DNA from 2 places in the Shewanella sp. Scap07 genome. Region 1 is predicted to be linked to the other one. Evidence: predicted binding sites of a transcription regulator. Region 1 holds the regulator's gene; the other holds the start of a gene.
What was found. Region 1 encodes MetJ, which represses methionine synthesis genes. Its sites were predicted from a motif close to TAGACGTCTAGACGTCTA; they were not measured.
Positions count from the first base shown of each region.

Region 2: the regulator MetJ is predicted to act here: its motif matches at 3,207-3,224, upstream of metK (methionine adenosyltransferase).

Region 1 is NZ_CP041329.1:652,959-661,532, reverse strand. It holds gene FLM48_RS02900 (bifunctional aspartate kinase/homoserine dehydrogenase II) at 1-717, opposite strand, end outside; gene metB (cystathionine gamma-synthase) at 740-1,906, opposite strand; gene metJ (met regulon transcriptional regulator MetJ) at 2,121-2,435, shown strand; gene FLM48_RS02885 (sulfite exporter TauE/SafE family protein) at 2,616-3,356, shown strand; gene traF (conjugal transfer protein TraF) at 3,440-4,414, opposite strand; gene FLM48_RS02875 (LysR family transcriptional regulator) at 4,583-5,497, opposite strand; gene FLM48_RS02870 (SDR family oxidoreductase) at 5,615-6,334, shown strand; gene FLM48_RS02865 (ABC transporter transmembrane domain-containing protein) at 6,584-8,236, shown strand; gene FLM48_RS02860 (peptidase domain-containing ABC transporter) at 8,233-8,574, shown strand, end outside.
Region 2 is NZ_CP041329.1:937,813-946,386, forward strand. It holds gene FLM48_RS04045 (glucosaminidase domain-containing protein) at 1-201, opposite strand, end outside; gene FLM48_RS04050 (DUF3429 domain-containing protein) at 364-792, shown strand; gene FLM48_RS04055 (thiol-disulfide oxidoreductase DCC family protein) at 842-1,228, shown strand; gene FLM48_RS04060 (SDR family NAD(P)-dependent oxidoreductase) at 1,225-1,944, shown strand; gene metK (methionine adenosyltransferase) at 2,007-3,161, opposite strand; gene tkt (transketolase) at 3,551-5,545, shown strand; gene epd (erythrose-4-phosphate dehydrogenase) at 5,676-6,692, shown strand; gene FLM48_RS04080 (phosphoglycerate kinase) at 6,793-7,968, shown strand; gene fba (class II fructose-bisphosphate aldolase) at 8,133-8,574, shown strand, end outside.

The DNA.
Region 1 (8,574 bases):
TTTGGCATCATTGATACGGTTAGGGTCTGCATTGAACACCCCTTCCACATCGGTCCAGATAGTGACGCGTTCAATATCCGCTAAGCTTGCTAACAATGTGGCACTGAAGTCTGAGCCATTACGGCCTAGCAGTAATGTATCGCCACTGTCGTTGGCACAAATAAATCCGGTGATTACAATTCGTTGATTGGGGTGAGCGCTCAGCGCGGCCTGCACTTTGTCTTTCGACTCTTGCAACCGAATTTGCGGCACCGCTGCTTCATCAGCCACGAGTAAAGTGCGCGCGTCTACATCAACAGCCGCCACGCCAGATTCACGTAGCAATGCCGCCAATAAACAAGACGACCAGCGTTCACCAAAACTCACCACTTGGTTGCTTTGATATTCACTTAAGCGCTCTAATGACAACAAGCTGATTAGCGTTGCTTTGTCGGTGGCTAAACGTTCACGTAGGCTGCGGGCTTGCTCATTGGATAGCAGTTGTTCAATCAGGTTTTGCTGATAACTCATCAGCACCTGCAGCTCTTCTTGCCACAGTTCACCATTGTCACGTAGCGTAAGCAGTTTATAGAGAAAATTAGTACTCTTGCCCGCTGCTGATACCACAATTAAATCATCGCTGTGACCATGAGTCAGCAAAATATGCGCGACACGGCGATAGCAATCAGCGTCAGCTAGGCTAGAACCACCAAATTTATGTAAATGACATCGTGTCATCTGTTACTCCTACTAAACGAGCTTAACAACTAGCCGCATTGGCGGCATCTAACGCTGCGCTGATATCAGCCACTAAATCTTCGCCATCTTCAATACCGACAGATAAACGGATGAGGGTATCGTGTACGCCCGCTTCTGCGCGCGCCTGTGCATCCATCGCTCGGTGTGTCATGGTGGCAGGCACAGCCACTAAGCTTTCCACACCGCCTAAACTTTCGGCCACAGAGAAATAGTTTAACGCATCCAGGAAGGCAACAAGTTGCGCTTCGCCACCTTTTAATTCAAAACTGAGCATGGCACCAAAGCCTGCTTGTTGTTTAGCCGCAATTTTATGTCCTGGGTGATCAGGCAAACCTGGGTAGTACACAGTATCAACCGCATCATGACGTGTTAATACGGCCAGGACTTTCTCTGCATTAGCTTGGTGCTCACGAATACGCACGGCTAAGGTGCGTATACCGCGCAATGTCAGGTAACTATCAAAAGCAGATCCAGTTAAACCTAAGGTATTTGACCACCAGTGCAGTAACTCGCCCACTTCTGCATCTTTAGCCACCACGGCACCACCGACAACATCACTGTGGCCGTTGATATACTTGGTGGTTGAGTGGATCACAATATCAGCACCCAATAATAAAGGCTGCTGTAGGATGGGCGAAAGGAAAGTGTTGTCAACAACGACTTGAGCTCCCACGTCGTGGCTGGCCTGGGCAATCGTCTCAATATCAACAACACGTAAAAGCGGATTAGAGGGGGTTTCTAGCCACACCATTTTAGGCTTTTTACTAATGGCTTCGGCTAATGCAGCCTCATCGGTTTGATCGACAACCACTAATTTAAACGCGCCCTTTTTGGCCAAATTAGTAAACAGTCGATAACTGCCACCATAACAATCATGGGGAACCACCAGCAGATCATCTGGCCCCAATAAGCTAGTAACTAGGGTAATGGCAGCCATACCTGTACAGGTCACAACGCCAGTCGCGCCCTTTTCCAGTTCGGCGATGGCATCACCTAAAATACAACGGGTAGGGTTACCTGAGCGACTATAGTCAAAATCGCGTGGATTTTTATGCCCATCAAATGAGTAGTTGGTAGAAAGATAAATAGGCGGTACAACTGCACCGTGCTGAGTATCGGACTCAATACCTCGACGTACTGCTGCGGTGGCCAATTTACGCTCTGTCATCATCTACTCCTAAAATATGAAAATAGACACCTAAGAGATGTCTGGACGTCTAAATGTACCGAAGGTGGTGGCCCTCGTCAACCAATTTTAGCCATTTAGACGTCCAAACATGTAGAAATCTATTTGCAATTAACAAAAATAAGAGGCAATAATTTGACTGTAGTTTGTAAGGGTATAAAATCTGCCCCGAATTTGAGAATTTACAGGTGAGTCGATGACTGAATGGAATGGCGATTATATAAGCCCATATGCTGAACATGGCAAAAAAAATGAACAGGTAAAAAAAATCACTGTTTCAATTCCGCTTAAGGTTTTAAAAGTATTAACTGACGAACGTACTCGCCGCCAAGTTAATAACTTACGCCATGCCACCAACAGCGAGCTGTTATGCGAAGCATTTTTGCATGCTTATACTGGCCAGCCATTGCCTAACGATGAAGACTTGTCTAAAGATAAGCCCGATAGCATGCCAGCAGAAGTGAAACGCTTGATGGACGAAATGGGCATCGAGTGGGAAGAACTAGAATAGATCAACCGCGTTTGCTCTAGTTTACCTACTGAGTTTGAAATGTTAGCCAGGCCATCTCGGCTGACGTTTCAACCTGTTCACGTTCCACGTTTTAGTTTTCCACCGCAGCCAATCACAGCAAATAGTCGTACTGAAAGATCAGGCTCTACCTGATCGCTCATTTATCTGCAGAGGCGCTCTATGTTCGACTTGATTGATCCGACAACCTTATTACTCGCCTCATTGATTATTTTTGCTGGCGCGTTAACCCAGAGCCTCATTGGGTTCGGCTTAGCCGTGGTAGCCTCACCTTTGCTGTATCTGGTCGATCCCCAGCTTGTGCCGGCGCCGGTGATTTTGATGGGCTTTTCTATTTCTCTACTCACTTTGATGCGAGAGCGCGCCTCGCTGCAGTTTAATGGTCTTCAATATGCTTTGCTGGGGCGTGTGCCCGGTGGCTTTATTGGCGCAGCCCTACTGCTGTTTGCCCCAGCGCCGATATTGGGATTAGCCATTGCCACCATTGTATTAGTTGCGGTATTGCTCAGTGTGCTGCGGTTTAATTTGGCAATTAACAAACAGAGCTTATTTGCTGCGGGCGTATTATCTGGGGTGTTTGGTAATATCGCTGCCATTGGTGGACCGCCGATGGCGATATTGCTTGCTGGTAAAGATGCCAAACAGTTTCGTGCTGCCCTATCAGCATTTTTCATTTTCAGTTCGATGATTGCACTGGCTATTTTGGCTGTCACGGGCCTGCTCACTTGGCAACATATCAGTGTGTCGGTATTACTGCTGCCATCGGTCGTACTTGGCTATCTTGCGGCAAATAGAATGGTGGGCCATGTCGATAAAGACAAAACTCGTTCAATGACGTTGCTGTTATGCTCGCTCAGTGCATTGATATTAATTGCAAAATCAATATTTGAACTCGCGAGCTAAGCCGCGATTATCGAGTAGCTGAATCACAGACGACAAGCAGCCGCGTGGCGACACTGATTTTATCGTGACGTCTTGCTGGTGAGTTAGAAATAATAAGAAGTTTTAAGCACGCCGCCGACTGCAGCATCACTATCAACCAAACCGGTGAAATCAATACTAAAGCTAGGCCCGAATGACATGCCAGTGCCAATGGTGTAAATATCTGCTTCGTGCTCAAGCATATCATGTCGATAGCCTAGGCTAACGGAAAGCCAGTCAGTGGCCTTTAATGCCCCTGCAAAACGAACATACTGACTATCTTCGATATCGGTAAACCCTTGGTTGGCATTAAGGTCGATGTCAGAACTGACACTCAATGCGCGCCACTGGTAAGCGATACCCGCGTTATACAGCGGCGCTAATTGATAGTCATACGCCTGCACACTAAAAGGGTTATCAACGCTGATGGTTTGCGGGACTAAATTACGCCCAGATACGCCCACAACCAACCCATCAACAGGTTCGAGTGCGAGGCCAACATCAAGGTTGGATGTCACTTGGCTATCGCCTGCTAGCGTATCGCTGTTACTTCGGTATGCAGACAGGCTATCGGCGATTGTATAGCTTTCTATGGTTTGCAGTTTGGGAGTGACCTCTACTGCAATCGGTAAATTAACGATCGACAGCGGCATACTCATCGTCAGATTATGCTCTGTGGTTTTTGCTGCCGCCAATGCTGGCTCAGCACTTAATTGGCTTTTGATATCACCACTTACCGCCCCGGCGTTGATCCAATCAACTGGTGGCTGCTCAATATCATATTGCAGCGACAGGTTAGCTGCATAAGGCCAAGACTGACTGTGACTGACTGTGGCAGAGCGCTGCCAAGGGTTATCTGATGTGTTTAGTGTGCTGACTAGGTTCACCCCATTGGCTTGTGGCTGAACACTGAATATTTGATGCGCTAAAGGCGAGTGCTTTAAGTGCTGAGTGTTGGCATAATCTCCCCCTTCGGCATACAAATTTGCCGAAAAAATCAGGGTTAACGCCATGCTAAAACAAAGATGAAGTGATCTCATTTCATTCAGCCCTTATATTATTTTTGTTGTAGTGATGTCTTTTACTACGCATCGAATTTAAAGATAGTTCATCAAAACTCACTACGGCAGAAAATTTTTATTATTTCAGCCAAAAATGATCACCAAAATCGCTGCAATCCGCCACCTAAAAGGCGTACAGCGAAACGATCATTTTTTGCGGTAATTCTCCTCACTATAGCGCTGAAATTCTTCGACCACATACTGAGCAAACATGTTAAACCTCAGGGCACGATGGGGATCTTGGTGGTAAACCAAGTACACAGGGGTATCGGCCACTTTCCAGTCACTAAAAACCGGAACTAAGGTTTGATTGGCCAGCTCGTCAGGACAGTACAAGGTGGGTAGCCTGACAATACCATTGCCAGCGATCGCACTGGCGATCATCGCTCGGCCGTTTTTGCATTTAAATCCGCCTGAAATCGCCACCTCAGCATGCAACTTAGGATCGCTGATGTGTTGATAATGCCAATGGTCGATACTGCCCGTAATGCAATAATGCTGCTTTAACTCTTTGGGGTGGCTCGGCGTCCCTCTTTGTTGCAGGTAAGCTGGCGCAGCCATGGTTTCATTGCTCAGAGTAAGCAGTTTTCTCGCGATCAAGTTAGAGTCAGGTAAACTGCCCATTCGAAATACAAAATCAAATTGATCCAACAGCAGATCCACCCGTTGGCTGCTGAAATCCAGCTCGACCTCAATATCTGGGTAACGTTTTACGAAGTCACTGACCAACGGCGCGACAATTTCCTCACCAATGAAGCCGCCCACCGAATTGATTTTGATTTGTCCTTTTGGCGAGTTAGTTATGTCCATCGCTTGGGCGCAGGCAGCATCAATGATATTCATCGCTTGACGACACTCTTGATAAACCAACTGCCCCTGCTCTGTCAGCCTCTGCGCCCGCGTGGTCCGCATGATCAGGCTCACCCCCAACACTTGCTCCAATTTAGTCAGTTGCTTGGATAAATGGGAGCGGGAACAATTAAGAACCTCAGCAGCATGGGTAAAACTGCCTGATTCCGCAATCACCAGAAAAGTTTGTATTAATGATAGGTCCGGTGCCATAACGACCTCAATTTGCAATCATATGTAAACAATCATATTCCAATGAGGCCATATATCAACAATAAGCTTTTCTATAATCTTGTCTGCATTGAAATACAGTCAACAAGTGAGACAACAATGAAATCATTAATCGTTATTACCGGCGCCTCATCAGGCATAGGCGCCGCGATGGCAAAAGCCTTCTGTGCCAAAGGCCATCCATTATTATTACTTGCTCGCCGCCTCGAGCCTATGCAAGCGTTGGCATTAGATAACTGCATGACCATCAGTGTTGATGTCACCGATGGCGCGGCCATTAGCGAAGCAATTGCCCAAGCTGTGGCTAAATTTGGCCCAGTTGGATGCCTAATCAACAACGCAGGCGTCATGCTACTTGGCCAAGCAGACCAACAAGATCCAGCGGAATGGTCGTGTATGCTCAACATCAACGTCATGGGCGTTCTCAATGGTATTCACGCGGTACTTGCTGATATGAAACAGCGCAAAACTGGCACCATTATCAATGTAAGCTCGATTGCCGGTCGCAAGACTTTCCCAAATCATGCCGCTTACTGTGCCACTAAATTTGCAGTACATGCACTAACGGAAAACATTCGCGAAGAAGTGGCAATGGATGATGTTCGCCTCATTACTATTGCGCCTGGTGCAGTAGAAACCGAACTACTTAGCCATACCACCAGCGATGAAATTAAAGCGGGTTATGAAGACTGGAAGCAAGATATGGGCGGCGTTGTTGCGCCAGAAACCATTGCTGATGCCGCCCTGTTTGCCTATGAGCAACCGCAAAGCGTTTGCGTACGTGAAATTGTGCTCGCTGCGACACGTCAGCAACCTTAATGGCAACTTAGGCTGATTTTGTTCAGTTAGCTAGCCAGCAAAATACGCGGTGAAGCAGCAATGCTCACCGCTTTTTTATCCCTCTAATGACTTAGCGTTTATTTCTCCAGCAGTAAATCTTTAAAATCCAGCAAAAAACAGTACAAAAACATAGCGCTTTGACTAAAGTTACTGTTAACTTAGTAGCAACAATTGCCTAAAAATTGTTCCCATAATCACGCCACTGACCCCATAACAAGGAAGTAAGCGATGACAGAGAACTTTAGTCTGCTAGCAAAAAACCGCGCTTGGGTTGAGCTGCTGTTTTCCTCCACATTTATCAATTTACTGTCATTGGCACTGCCATTTACGATGCTGCAGATATACGACCGTATTCTGCCTAATCAAGGTTATGGTACCGCAAGCGTGCTGGCATCTGCGGTAGCGGTCGCAATTATACTGGAGCTACTACTGCGGTATGCCCGCAGTTGGATGCTCGCATCCAGCGCCGCTAACTTTGAGCTACAGAGCACGACCCAAACCGTCAGTGCCCTACTCAATTCTGATTATCGTAAGATTGAGTCTTTAGGCTCTGGCGTGGTATCCAATGGCCTCAACAGCATTGCCACCATGCGAGAAATCTATTCAGGGCAAGCGTTGGTCGCCTTGATGGACTTTCCCTTTGTACTGATATTTTTAGCGCTTGTTGCCTACATTGGTGGCCCCTTAGTGTTCATTCCTATTGCAGTATGGGGGGTTATCGGCGCACTAGTGTATGTGATTGGCAAACAGCTAAATCAAGCGACTCAGGCTTTAGCGTTAACTGAAGGTGAGCGCTCACGTTTGTTAATTCAGGTGCTGTCGGGACTCACCACTGCCAAAGCGCTAGCAATGGAGACCAAACTGTGTGGAATGTATAACGATATAAACTATCAACGCTTGGCAGAACAGCACCGAGTCGACTGGCTGTCATCTAAGCTACAAGAGTTGATTCAAGGTGCTTCGCAAGGAACTACCTTACTGATTGTATTAATTGGTTGTTTAGCAGTGTTAGATGGCGAGCTGACTACAGGTGGACTGGCGGCCTGCTCCATATTGGCCGGTCGTGCCATAGCACCGCTTAGCGCCATTATCAGCCTGCGCTCACGTTTAGCTGTAGCCAAAACCGCAATGTCTCAGGTAGCAGAATTAAGCGAGCTGCCACCAGAATTATTTACCGGCACCAAGCAATATCAACAAAAATTGCCCCTAGGCCCAATCCGCTTTGAAGCTGTCAGTATTGAGCAAACCGCTGCCAAGTTAAATGAGGTCAATATTGAAATTGCCTCAGGCAGTCTGGTGACGGTGACCTCTAATCCATTAACCCAAGCCAGCTTATTGTTAAGTTGTATTGGTGCTTTTCATCGCGTAAGCCAAGGTGAAATTACCATAGCGGGTATTGAGCAAAGCCAGCATAAGCGCAATGAGTATCGACAGTCTGTTGCTTATGTCGCACCTTGGCCAATCTTATTGAGCGGTAGCTTAATGGAAAATATGACCTTATTTTCTGCCGATAAAGAAGCCGAAGCAATGGTGGTTGCCGAAGCGCTGGGACTAACGGATACCATCGCTCAACTACCTGCAGGTTACCAAACTTTAGTCGGTAGCAGTGACAATCAGTCACTCAACAAAGGCGCCATTAAGTTGATTGCACTGGTGAGAGCACTGGTGCAGTCGCCGTCTATTTTGCTGCTTGATGAGCCCATGGTTTCTCTCGATGCTGACTCGCAGCAGCGTCTTATTAACGTGCTGCAGGCACAACGTGGGCAGATGACCATTATCTGCGCCAGTTATTTTGACAGTATCAAGGCTATCAGCGATATGCATATCCACCTTGATGCCGAAGGTCATAACCATAATACGGCCAAGGAGGTATCAGTATGAATAGCGCCAACGCTACCTCAGCAACCTCAACACCAAACGAGCTAAAACTTGCCGCAATAAGCTTGTTTCAACAATTGGGACTGTACGCCCAAGCCACTCACCTTCTAAATGATGCTAAATCACAGGAGTTTGACACCTTAGCGTTAAACCAACTTCTTAAACATCATCAATTACGTTTTAGAGTACTGAACTTTGCTCCACACGTTATGGCCCAAACGAGTCACCCCGCGATACTGGTGCCAAAGGATGCCACAGCCAGTGTTATTAGAAGACGAGGTGAGCAGCTAGAGCAACTTGATGGCAATGATCAGTGGCAAGCCGTCACTTCTGCTATGAGC
Region 2 (8,574 bases), 280 kb from region 1:
ATCTAAAGACTCAATGGTGACATCTTTTGCTTGGCTAATTTTGATCTGCTTGGTGTTGGCTGCCAGGCGAGATGCTTTATTTTCATCTGTCATGCCTGTCGTTTGTGGCGCGGTGTTGTCTGTTTGGCTGACATATAGGCCTACTGCAATTAGCGCAACAGCAGCTACTGCGATGGCAAGTTTGATTTGGCTAGGGGTCATGAATGAGCCTGCTTTGATAGGTCACGGTAAAAACAAATTATAGCGCTAACTTAAAGTTGTTATTGATTATTTGTCAAATAACTAAGCTTACTCGCTGCCGATAAGTGAACCAATAGGCGCGCTAATACGTAATGAGGTTATGGTTATCATTGAGGCACGCTAATGACAAAATTGATGGGACTTCTTGGTGTGGCAGGTCTGCTACCGTTCATCATTGCCAGTGGCTTGACCATGGTGCAGCAACCATTGTTTGGTCACGCGGCATCTACGCTCTTTGTCACCTACAGCGCCAGTATTTTAGCATTTCTAAGTGGCTCTTTATGGGGCCGAGAAACCCATGCGTTGCAAAATAATGTCAATGATTGGGTGATGGGGCTGAGTAATGCTCTATGCTTGCTTGCATGGTTGTGTTTGTTGCTCACAGCAACGCTAGGTGCAGTTGCGCTGTTAATGCTGGGGTATATCACCACGTTAATCGTAGAGCGTCGTCAAGCTACCTTGGTGGGGATAGATCCAAGCTACCTGAAATTACGAACCTTACTGACCGCTGTGGCGGTTGGCTGCCACGTGGTAATGTTACTAGGGCTTTAATCATTCACCCTATAAGCTGGCATTAGTTGATACGAAATGGGAGTTGAAGATGAAACTGACAATATTTTTCGATGGTCAATGTCCGCTGTGCGCCGCCGAGATGAAGCAGCTAAAACAGTATGATGAATATGGCAGCATCGAACTGCAGGATCTTAATCAAACAGGTTTTGCGGAAAAATTCCCAGAGATAGATCCTAACCGTGCCAATCTGATCCTGCATGGCATGGACGACAAGGGTAATATCTTGTTGGGCTTAGATGTGACTTATCGCGCTTGGGTACTGGTTGGGAAAAAGTATCGCGTGGCATTCTTACGTTGGCCTGTGATAAAACCAATTGCCGATATCTTCTACCTTGGGTTTGCTAAACATCGCTATCGAATTAGCTACTTGTTAACAGGTAAAAAACGCTGCAGTGAGGGCAGTTGTTCATTATGACGGCTAATAGTCCCATTGCTGTTGTTATTGGCGCAAGTAGTGAAATTGCCCAAGCAACCATTGCTAAGCTGCGTTCGCAGCAAAAAGTGATTGCGATCTCCCGCCACCGACAGCGGCACCCCCAGCCTAATGTGTGTGACTGGCAATGTGACTATAGTGAAGCGAGTATTGTCGCGATGACAGATCTACTGACCGAAGTCGGTGGAGATATTAATCGGGTGTATATCTTTAATGGTGTGCTGCACCACAGTGACCAATTTCCAGAAAAGCGTGTTGAAGACATTGATGCCACAGCGATGTTGGCGAGTTTTCAGTCTAACAGTGTAGTGCCCATGTTGTGGTTGAAGCATTTGTTGCCGGTGCTGTCGGGAAAGCAAGTGTGTAGTTTGACCGTGATGAGTGCAAGGGTTGGCAGTATTAGCGATAACCATCTTGGAGGCTGGTACAGTTATCGAGCCTCAAAAGCGGCGCTAAATATGCTGATGCAAACTGCGGGAATAGAGTACGCTCGCCGCGCTAAGAATGTGGCACTACTGTGTTTTCATCCGGGCACAACCGACACCGCTTTGTCGAAGCCGTTTCAGTCTAATGTGCCTGCAGGTAAACTGTTTAGTACGGATTTTGTTGCGCAGCAGCTATTGTATGTCAGTGAGCATGTGCATCCGATTTGTGGCGCACATTTTCTTGACTGGCAGGGCAACAAAGTTGACTGGTAGTCAGCTGTTGTAAAAACAAAAAAGCCGCCTAAACAGGCGGCTTTTTTATAATGCGTTAAGCATTATAGGTTCGCATCAGCGCGTAGAGCTTCAGCTTTGTCGGTACGCTCCCAAGGGAACTCTTCACGACCAAAGTGACCATATGCTGCGGTTGCTTTATAGATTGGGCGAGCCAAGTCTAGCATTTCAGTTAGACCGTAAGGGCGTAGGTCGAAGTGACGACGTACTAGGTCTATCAGTAGTTCCTCTGCAACCTTGGCGGTACCAAATGTTTCTACACTGATAGAGGTCGGCTCTGCCACACCAATAGCGTAAGAAACTTGGATTTCGCAGCGATCTGCAAGACCAGCAGCGACAATGTTCTTAGCAACGTAACGCGCGGCATAGGCTGCACTGCGGTCAACTTTAGAAGGATCTTTACCTGAGAAAGCACCACCGCCATGACGTGCCATGCCGCCATAGGTATCAACAATAATCTTACGACCCGTCAAACCACAGTCACCCACAGGTCCACCGATAACAAAACGGCCTGTTGGGTTGATGAAGTATTTAGTGTCTTTGCTTAACCACTTAGCAGGCAAAACCGGCTTAATGATGGTTTCCATCACGCCTTCAATCAAATCTGCTTGATTCACTTCTTCACTGTGCTGTGTCGACAAAACCACGGCGTCGATACCAGCAACGCTGCCGTCGCTGTTATACGCAAACGTGACTTGGCTTTTCGCGTCAGGGCGTAACCAAGGTAGGGTTTTATCTTTACGTACTTCAGACTGACGTTTAACCAGCATGTGCGAGTAGGTAATAGGAGCTGGCATCAATACATCGGTTTCGTTATTGGCATAACCAAACATTAAGCCTTGGTCACCGGCGCCTTGCTCTTTTGGATCGGCACGATCAACACCTTGGTTGATATCTGGAGATTGCTTACCAATGGCATTTAATACCGCACATGAATCGGCATCAAAGCCCATATCTGAATGGGTGTAACCAATATCACGGACAGTTTTACGGGTGATCTCTTCGATATCAACCCATGCAGAAGTCGTGACTTCACCGCCGACCATCACCATGCCAGTTTTGACATAAGTTTCACAAGCCACACGGGCTTTAGGGTCTTGCTCTAAAATTGCATCAAGTACCGCATCAGAAATCTGATCGGCGATCTTATCGGGATGACCTTCTGAGACCGACTCAGAGGTAAACAAGTGTTTTGCCATAATTGGAAAATCTCGTCAGTAATCAAAAATGAGTGTGTAGAAGTATCTACATCTAGACGGCTATAATAATTGAAAAACTGTCTTTACGCACCCCCTGATGCCAAAAATTACTTCAACTTGTGACCTAATAGTCATTCTTGTAAATCATGTTATGCAGTTTAAGTACTAATTATCAGTTGGTTACTTATCATTTTGATAGCTGACGACTTAAGGCAACTTTAGGTAATTTACTTTTATGTGAATTAGCTCGCAGCAATAAGATTGTTCACATTGGCTGTTAATATCACCATTTGGTCAATAAACGTTTGCGTCTGCCGGGTATGTAAGCGAAAATATGGCTCCCAAAATTCGCCTATAGACCTTATAAAATAACCTAAGCAGGAGAGAGCATGTCTTCTCGTAAAGAACTCGCTAACGCTATCCGTGTGTTAAGTATGGACGCAATCCAGAAAGCTAATTCTGGTCACCCAGGTGCCCCAATGGGGATGGCTGATATCGCCGAAGTACTCTGGAATGATTTCCTAAAGCACAACCCAAGCAACCCAAATTGGGTAGATAGAGACCGCTTTATTCTATCTAACGGTCATGGCTCAATGCTGATCTACTCTCTACTTCATTTAACGGGTTATGAGTTGCCTATGGCAGAACTAAAACAGTTCCGTCAGCTGCACTCTAAAACACCGGGTCACCCAGAATATGGTTATACGCCAGGTGTAGAAACCACCACAGGTCCATTAGGTGCTGGTATCAGTAATGCAGTCGGTATGGCCATTGCTGAAAAGACACTGGCAGCGCAGTTTAACCGTCCTGGCCACGACATTGTTGACCACAACACATACTGTTTCTTAGGTGATGGTTGTTTGATGGAAGGTATTTCGCATGAAGCTTGTTCACTTGCGGGTACGCTTGGTCTAGGTAAGCTGATTGCATTTTGGGATGACAATGGCATTTCTATTGATGGCCATGTTGAAGGCTGGTTTACTGACGATACGCCAAAACGTTTTGAATCTTACGGTTGGCATGTGATTGCTAATGTTGATGGCCATGATAGCGACGCCATTCGCGCAGCAATCGAAGAAGCTAAATCTGTTACTGACAAGCCAACAATGATCTGCTGCAAAACCGTTATCGGTTTTGGTTCTCCAAACAAGTCTGGCAGCCACGACTGTCACGGCGCACCACTTGGTGCTGATGAGATTAAAGCAGCACGTGAATTCCTAGGTTGGAGTCACGGTGAATTTGAAATTCCAGCCAATGTGTATGAAGGTTGGGATGCTAAACAAGCTGGCGCGAGCAACGAAGCAGCTTGGAACGAGCAGTTTGCGGCGTATGAAGCGGCCTTCCCTGAGTTAGCTGCTGAATACAAACGTCGTGTGGTAACCGGTGAACTCCCAGCTGATTTTGAAGCGAAAGCACAGGCTTTCATTCAAGAATGCCAAGACAAAGCTGAAGGTATCGCTAGCCGTAAGGCTTCACAAAATGCCATTGGTGCATTTGGTGCCATCCTACCGGAATTAATGGGCGGCTCAGCTGACCTTGCCGGTTCTAACCTAACCTTATGGTCTGGTTCTAAAGGCATTCAAGATGATCCAGCGGGTAACTATATTTACCATGGTGTTCGTGAATTTGGTATGAGCGGTATCATGAACGGTGTATCGTTGCATGGTGGTTTTATTAACTATGGTGCAACTTTCATGATGTTCATGGAATATGCACGTAATGCGGTTCGTATGTCTGCATTGATGGGGATTCAAAACATCTTCGTTTATACCCATGACTCAATTGGTCAAGGTGAAGATGGTCCAACTCACCAACCTGTTGAGCAACTTGCCAACTTACGTATGACGCCAAATATGACAGTATGGCGTCCTTGTGACGCAGCTGAAACCGCAGTGGCTTGGAAGTCTGCAATTGAACGTCGTGATGCGCCAACATCGTTAGTATTTAGCCGTCAAGGTTTGCCTGCTCAAGCGCGTAGTGCAGAGCAGTTAGCCAATGTTGCTAAAGGTGGTTATGTACTGAGTGATTGTGCAGGTACGCCAGATGTAATCTTGATTGCTACCGGTAGTGAAGTGCAACTTGCACTTGATTCAGCGGCTACGCTTACTGAACAAGGCAAGCAGGTACGTGTTGTTTCTATGCCATCAACCAATGAGTTTGATAAGCAAGATGAGCAATATCGTCAATCAGTACTACCATCAAGTGTCACTAAGCGTGTTGCTATTGAAGCCGCTCACGTTGATTTCTGGCACAAGTATGTTGGTTTTGACGGCGCAGTAGTTGGCATGACAACCTTCGGTGAGTCTGCACCTGGTGGCGCATTGATGAAGCACTTTGGCTTCACCGTTGACAATGTAGTGGCAAAAACTAACGCGATTTTATAAATCGGGTTAATATCGCATGGGCAACCTGAGCGTTGCCCATTGATAGAACGACTTATCAGTTATTTTACTGATAAGTCGTTGTCATATTTTAAGTAAGCTCGATGGCTAACATAGAGGATATACGCCTTTAATGATCAGAGTTGCTATTAATGGATATGGCCGCATTGGCCGTTCAATTCTTCGAGCCCTGTATGAGTCGGGCAAACGCGATCAGATCCAGATCGTGGCCATTAATGAACTCGCTAAACCTGAAGCCATGTTACACCTGACTCAATACGATACTACCCATGGCCGTTTTCAATCTTCTGCCCAATTAGCCGGCAATAAGATGCTTGTTGGCGATGATAGCATTACCTTGTTGCATCAAGCTGATGCCAGTCAGTTACCTTGGGCTGACATGGATATTGATATTGTCTATGAAGCCACCGGCGCACTCAATGATCGCGTCGCATGTGAAGCACATATTCAAGCGGGCGCTAAGCAAGTACTTATTAGCCATCCATCATCAAGTGATGTCGATGCCACGATTGTTTACGGCGTGAATGATCATACTTTGCAGGCGCATCACAGTGTCATTTCTAACGCATCTTGTACGACTAACTGCATTGTACCGGTGATTGAAGTACTCGATCGTGCATTTAGCGTAAAAAGTGGTGCAATAACCACGATTCATTCGGCAATGAATGACCAGCAGGTTATTGATGCCTATCATGATGATTTGCGCCGTACCCGAGCGGCAGGCCAATCGATTATTCCCGTAGATACTAAGTTAGCGCGTGGTATTGAACGTATACTTCCAACAATGAAAGATAAGTTTGAGGCTATTTCAGTGCGCGTGCCCACGATTAATGTGACCGCAATCGATTTATCGGTGACATTAGCTAAGCGGGTCGATATCGACACCATTAATCAAGCGTTGTCCGGCGCAGCGGCGGGTCTGTATCAAGGTGTTGTTGGCTTTACTAATGCGCCATTGGTCTCTTGTGACTTTAACCATGATCCACGCTCTAGCATTGTCGATGGCACGCAAACCAGAGTCAGCGATGGTCACTTAGTCAAGTTACTTTTATGGTGCGACAACGAGTGGGGCTTTGCCAACCGTATGTTGGATACCAGTTTAGCGATGATAAAAGCCAAGCAACAATAGCTTTAGACACAAATTTTAGCCTGCAGTCAGTGTGTTGTCCTTACTGTAAGCGGTGGAACCAGTTTTTAGTTTTAACATTAGCAAAGAGGAAATATCACAGATGGCAATTATCAATATGTCAGATATCGATCTTCAAGGTAAGCGAGTGCTTATTCGTGAAGACCTTAATGTGCCTGTCAGCGACGGTGTCGTGACGAGTGATGCACGATTACGCGCATCTCTGCCTACCATTAAGCTAGCGCTTGAAAAAGGGGCAGCGGTGATGGTGATGTCACATTTAGGGCGCCCGACTGAAGGAGAGTTTAACGCCGAGTTTTCAATGCAACCTGTTGTTGATTACTTGAACAAAGCCCTTGATTGCCCAGTAAGACTTGCTGCGGATTATCTTGATGGTGTGCAAGCCAATGTTGGTGAAGTGGTGGTGTTTGAGAACGTCCGCTTTAATGTCGGCGAAAAGAAAAATGATCCTGAGCTATCAAAGCAACTGGCAGCCCTTTGCGACGTTTATGTGATGGATGCATTTGGTACAGCACACCGTGCTCAAGCTTCAACCCATGGGGTTGGACAGTATGCACCAATTGCCTGCGCTGGCCCATTGCTAGCGGGTGAGTTGAGTGCTTTAGGTAAAGCGATGGACAATCCAGCTCGTCCATTAGTGGCGATAGTCGGTGGCTCAAAAGTATCGACTAAGCTTACGGTATTAGAAAGCCTATCAGGCATCGTCGATCAACTTGTTGTTGGTGGCGGTATTGCTAACACCTTTATTGCTGCAGCAGGCCACGAAGTGGGTAAGTCGCTTTATGAGGCTGACTTAATCGATGAAGCTAAGCGCTTAGTGGCTAATGCACAAAGCCGAGGTGGTGATATTCCTGTGCCAACTGATGTCGTGGTTGCCGGCGAGTTTAGCCCAACCGCTAGTGCCACGCTAAAAGCGGTAGATGCAGTAGCAAGTGACGATATGATATTTGATATTGGTCCAGACAGTGCAGAAGCGTTGGCGGATATTTTGCGTAACGCTGGAACTATTGTTTGGAATGGCCCTGTTGGCGTATTCGAGTTTGATCAATTCGGTGAAGGTACCAAGCGTATCGCACAAGCTATTGCCGAGTCATCAGCATTCTCCATCGCCGGTGGTGGTGATACCTTGGCCGCGGTTGATAAGTATCAAATTGCTGACAAAGTGTCTTATATTTCAACCGGTGGTGGCGCTTTCTTAGAGTTTTTAGAAGGCAAAGAGTTACCAGCAGTTGCAATGCTTGAGAGCCGCGGTAGTTAAGCTGGCACCAAGCTCAAAGAATAATAATTAGTATTATAAAAAACCGCTGCATCTTAAGTGTTAACCACTTAAGTTGCAGTACAAAGATCAATCCAAACGATAGTGACCTTGGTGTTCGCGTTCATATGGAATATGAATCGACCACCCTATTATTGGAGTAAAAAATGGCTTTAATTTCCCTACGTCAAATGTTAGATCATGCAGCTGAGCACGGTTATGGTGTTCCTGCTTTTAACGTCAACAACCTTGAGCAAATGCGTGCAATTATGCAGGCTGCTGAAGCAACCGATAGCCCAGTGATCGTGCAGGCTTCTGCGGGTGCACGTAAGTATGCTCGTCCACAGTTCTTGAAGTATTTGATGGCCGCTGCTCTTGAGCAGTATCCAGATATTCCAGTCTGTATTCACCAAGACCATGGTACCGATCCTGACATTTGTCAGCGCTCTATCCAGTTGGGTATGTCCTCAGTAATGATGGATGGCTCTTTGATGGCTGATGGTAAAACACCGGCATCTTATGAATACAATGTTGATGTTACCCGTCGTACCGTAGCATTTGCTCACGCTTGTGGCGTATCAGTAGAAGGTGAGATTGGCTGCCTAGGTA